2 regions of the Pseudobutyrivibrio ruminis HUN009 genome follow, and region 2 is predicted to be linked to the other one. Evidence: predicted binding sites of a transcription regulator. Region 2 holds the regulator's gene; the other holds the start of a gene.
The links. Region 2 encodes Rex, which represses fermentation and respiration genes when NADH is low (regulators of the CRP and FNR family bind a similar motif). Its sites were predicted from a motif close to ATTGTTAANTANTTAACAAT; they were not measured.
Positions count from the first base shown of each region.

Region 1 (2,208 bases), 480 kb from region 2:
AGCGTCCTCTACAGGGATAACGTGCATACCAATACCAGCGCCTCCTGGTGGTACCATGTGTGTAAGTCCCTCAAGTGGAAGACGGCTCATTCTCTCAAAGAAACGTCCCATCTCAGGATGCTCAGCCAAGAAATCCTGATTCATGTTTGAGAACTCTGCAGAACCTGGAACGAACATAGGAAGTACCCACTGCTTTTCGTGAGCTTCGTTCTCATAGTTCCACTCTAAAAGACCTGTCCAGCTAGCTTTCTCAAGTCTTTCCTCAAGTGTTTTTTCATCGAGGCCAGTGATTTCAAGAAGCTCCTTGAAAGTCTTTGGCTTTCTAATGCCACCCATAGAAAGTGCAAGCTCTGCAATTTCCTTTGTAGGTGCAAGATTTGCAACAGCCCAGTACTCTGGATCGTACTTTGTAATCTTCTGAAGACCAAGCTTGATTTTAGCTCTATCTGTGATTACCTTTCCAAGCTGAAGAATTTCTGGACGTAGATCTTCATCCTTTAAATCATTTACCCAATCAGGATAAAAATCGCCCAAATTGTCTGGTCCGATACCCATATTAATTTCCTCCTTTAATTGCCCTAAAACTGTTATTTATACTTCCCTCAAAAAGTCTCAATTCCCTAGCATTAAGCCTGCCACTGCTGAACCTGGCCCCTCAACCAGTCAATCCACTCATCAAATCCTTCGCCAGTTTTGGCTGAAACAAAGATAACCTTTGCATTAGGATTAAGACTGTGGATTCGTTCGACAACAGCATCCTTTGAGAATTCGCTAAACACTGGAAGTGTGTCGCATTTGTTGATAAGCACTACATCACACACTGAAAACATCAGTGGGTACTTAAGTGGTTTGTCGTCTCCCTCGGGAACAGAGAGAATCATGGCGTTCTTTGATGAACCGGTATCAAATTCCGCTGGACAAACTAAATTACCAACGTTTTCCAGGAAGACAAGATCTAAGTCTTCTGTTCCAAACTCATGCAAGCCCTGGCGGGTCATATCCGCATCGAGATGGCACATACCTCCTGTATGTATCTGAATTGCACGTGCTCCTGCCGCAGTAATTGTGGCAGCGTCTACATCAGAATCAATATCAGCCTCCATTACACCGATTTGCATTTCGTCCTTAAGACGTGCGATTGTTTGGCATAATGTGGTTGTTTTGCCAGAACCAGGAGCTGACATCAGATTAACAAGAAATGTCTTCTGTTCTTTAATCTCCTGTCTGAGCTTATCAGCATCTGCATCATTGTCCTCAAAGATGCTCTGCTTTACTTCGATGATTTTGTAATCTAGCATAAGCTCTCCTAACCAAATGCTGTTAGTAAACTCTAACTCATTTTTTCAGTTTCCTGTATATATAATATACTCTAATTGATAAAAAATTGTCAATAAGTTTTTTCGCCACAAACCGGTATAATTTCTAGGACAAAGCTACTTTATTACACAGGGTGTGTATTATCACTGTGAATTCTTTGTGAACATGGGCTTTGTACAAATTTTATTCACCATTTTTACTTATAATCTGATAATAGGATGATTTTCCTTAGAAAACTATTAGTTTGGGTGATGAGATATGAAGAATAGAGTTTGTTCGATATGTCTTTTAATTACATTAATATTTAGTTTACATTCTACCACAATTACCAGTACTGCGCTCACTTCAAATGAGCCTTTATACCCATATTTACAACTTCTTAATTCTGATCAGCTTTCCGTTTACAATCAGATTTACCAAAATATCATGAACTTCAATGACGAGCTTTTTGTGTTGGATACACCTATATCTGAAAAAAGTTTGGAGGATACAATGAATTCTCTCTTCAACGATCATCCCGAGCTTTTCTGGGTGTACACATCATATCAGTATGCTGTAGATTCTTCTGATATCGTTCACAAAGTCAGATTGAAATTCTGTATTACCAAGGATGAATTACCTCAAGCTCAAGCGAATTTCAATGGTGTTTTAAATTCGCTTGTTGCAGGCGCAAAGCAATTCACCCGCCAGATTGACCAGGAAAAGTATTTGCATGACGCTATCTGTCAGATGAACACCTATGATCCTGATAACCATATGAATCAAAGCGCTTACTCTGCTCTCACAACTGGCACCACTGTATGCGCAGGATACGCTAGAGCATTTCAGGCAGCCTGCCAGCGCCTTGGCATCACCTGCTATTATGTAACTGGAATTTCTATGGGAAGCACC
Region 1 covers NZ_JNLH01000001.1:1,567,415-1,569,622, reverse strand. Annotated here, with positions in the region: gene BO15_RS0107095 (FAD-dependent oxidoreductase) at 1-555, opposite strand, end outside; gene hypB (hydrogenase nickel incorporation protein HypB) at 627-1,298, opposite strand; gene BO15_RS0107085 (transglutaminase domain-containing protein) at 1,576-2,208, shown strand, end outside.
Region 1: the regulator Rex is predicted to act here: its motif matches at 1,373-1,392, upstream of hypB (hydrogenase nickel incorporation protein HypB).

Region 2 (2,208 bases):
AATAGCCAACAAAAAAATAATTAAATAGGGATTGGACCCGTCTTCCATAAATACTCCTTTCTTGAAATACGTAAATTATCACAATAATAATGATACCATATATACAAGAAAAAGACTAAACATAATGGTGTTTAGTCTTTTAAAAAACAGTAAATTCTATTCTTCAGGTGAAGCCTCTGCTTCCTCAGTATTTTCTTTTGTTTCCTTAGAAACTGCATCCAAATCTACTTCTTCAAGCTGAATGTCAGAAAGATCTGTTTTATCACTTTCATCCTGCTTATCTGCAGGTGTTTTTACAGGCTCACCTTTATCATCGATTGTACCAATATAGAAATCCCCATTTTGCATATCAAATAGATTTAGTACCTCCATACCAAATACATCATGCATATATGAGTAAATCTCTTTATTGTTAATCTCGCGGTTATGCTTGCGAATAACGTTTTTCTTGAGCTGAACTCTAACATCCTTAATCCAGTTAGTAATTTCCTCTGCCTCTGTGGAATTAGTACGAAGTTTATCGTAGCAATAATCCATTGTTGCCAACATCAGCTCTCGGTTAACATCATCTGTCTTCTGTGGGAGCTCGCTCAACTCTTCTTCGTTTGATTCGATGCGTTCCTTGCATTCTTCTAAAAGTCTTTTATCATCATCAAGCTTCTTTGAAACCAGATCAGAAGTTCCTTCCATATTGGACATAACCGAAGCCATCAAGTTTTCTTTAACCTTCTTAAGGTCTTTAAGTTCCTTTTTCAGCTCAGCTTCACGTTTCAGTAAGTCATTTTCCTGCTTTTCAAGCTCTTTAACCTGTTCAGGCTTTCCGCCTAATGCAAAAAGTCTATGCCATTTCTGATCCAAAATAAGCATAGGAACCTTGATTTTGGAAATGGCAGTTGTAAAATCCCTGTCCGCCATATACATTCACCTACTTCTGTTGAGTAATGTTATAAGAAAGTTGCATCAAACTATCTGATAAATGAACATTTTCTATAATAACATCAGGAATATCATCTAAATCAACATGAGCAAAGTTCCAAATAGCATGTACGCCTAGTGAAACAAGCTTTAATGCTGTAGATCTCGCGTTTGACTTAGGCAATGTTAAAGCTGCAATTTCCACATCATTATGTTTAATGAATTCTGGAAGCTCATCAAGCATCTGAACAGGAATGTCTCTAACTAATTTGCCTTTAAGCTCAGGATTAACATCAAATAATCCAATAATTTTAAAACCTACACGCTCAAATTTAACATAACCTGCAATAGCCTGGCCCAAGTTACCAGCGCCAATAACGATAACATTATGTGTTTCGTTAACTCCCAAGATATTTCCTATTTCATCATGTAAATATGCAACATTATATCCATAACCCTGCTGACCAAAACCACCAAAGTTGTTAAGATCCTGTCTAATCTGAGATGCTGTAACATGCATTCTCTTACTTAAATCATTTGATGAAATTCTTTCAACACCATCGTCTAAAAGTTCGCCCAAATATCTGTAGTACCTAGGAAGTCTTCTGATGACTGCTTGTGAAATCTGTTTATCCAACCCATATACCTCCTAATTACAATTTTCAATCTTAATTATAAAATCACACAAAAACTATGTCAAGATTTTAACAAAGACTTATACATGCTTAAGATAAACTTAACTCCTCCCACTGAGAATATAAATCTTCCAATTTAGAATCTATTTCATTCTGTTCAGCAGTTAATTCGTTGAGCTTTGCAGAATTTGTCATATTCTCTGGCTTTAAGAATTCGTCTTGAATCTTTGCCTTTTTTTCTTCTAGTTTTTCTATCTCTTCTTCGATTTTTGAGATTTTGTTTTGAAGCTTTCTCTTTTCCGCTTCAATTCTCTTTTGTTCTTTAAAATCAAGCTTTGCAGCTGTAGCGTTAGAGTCTACTACAGATTCCTGGATTGAAGCAACATTTGCTGCAGAGAGTTGTTCCTTCTTGACAATATAATCATCGTAATTGCCAAGATACTTTGTAAGATGACCATCTGAAAGTTCAAGAATCATATTTGCAGTACGGTTAACAAAATATCTATCGTGACTTACATAAAGCAAAGTTCCGTCATATTCGTTAAGTGCTTCCTCAAGCATTTCTTTCGAATCCATATCAAGATGGTTTGTAGGCTCATCAAGGATTAAAAGATTAGACTTAGAAAGCATAAGTTTTGCAAGAGAGACACGTCCTCTC
Region 2 covers NZ_JNLH01000001.1:2,050,458-2,052,665, reverse strand. Annotated here, with positions in the region: gene BO15_RS0109255 (hypothetical protein) at 157-915, opposite strand; gene BO15_RS0109250 (redox-sensing transcriptional repressor Rex) at 926-1,552, opposite strand; gene abc-f (ribosomal protection-like ABC-F family protein) at 1,641-2,208, opposite strand, start outside.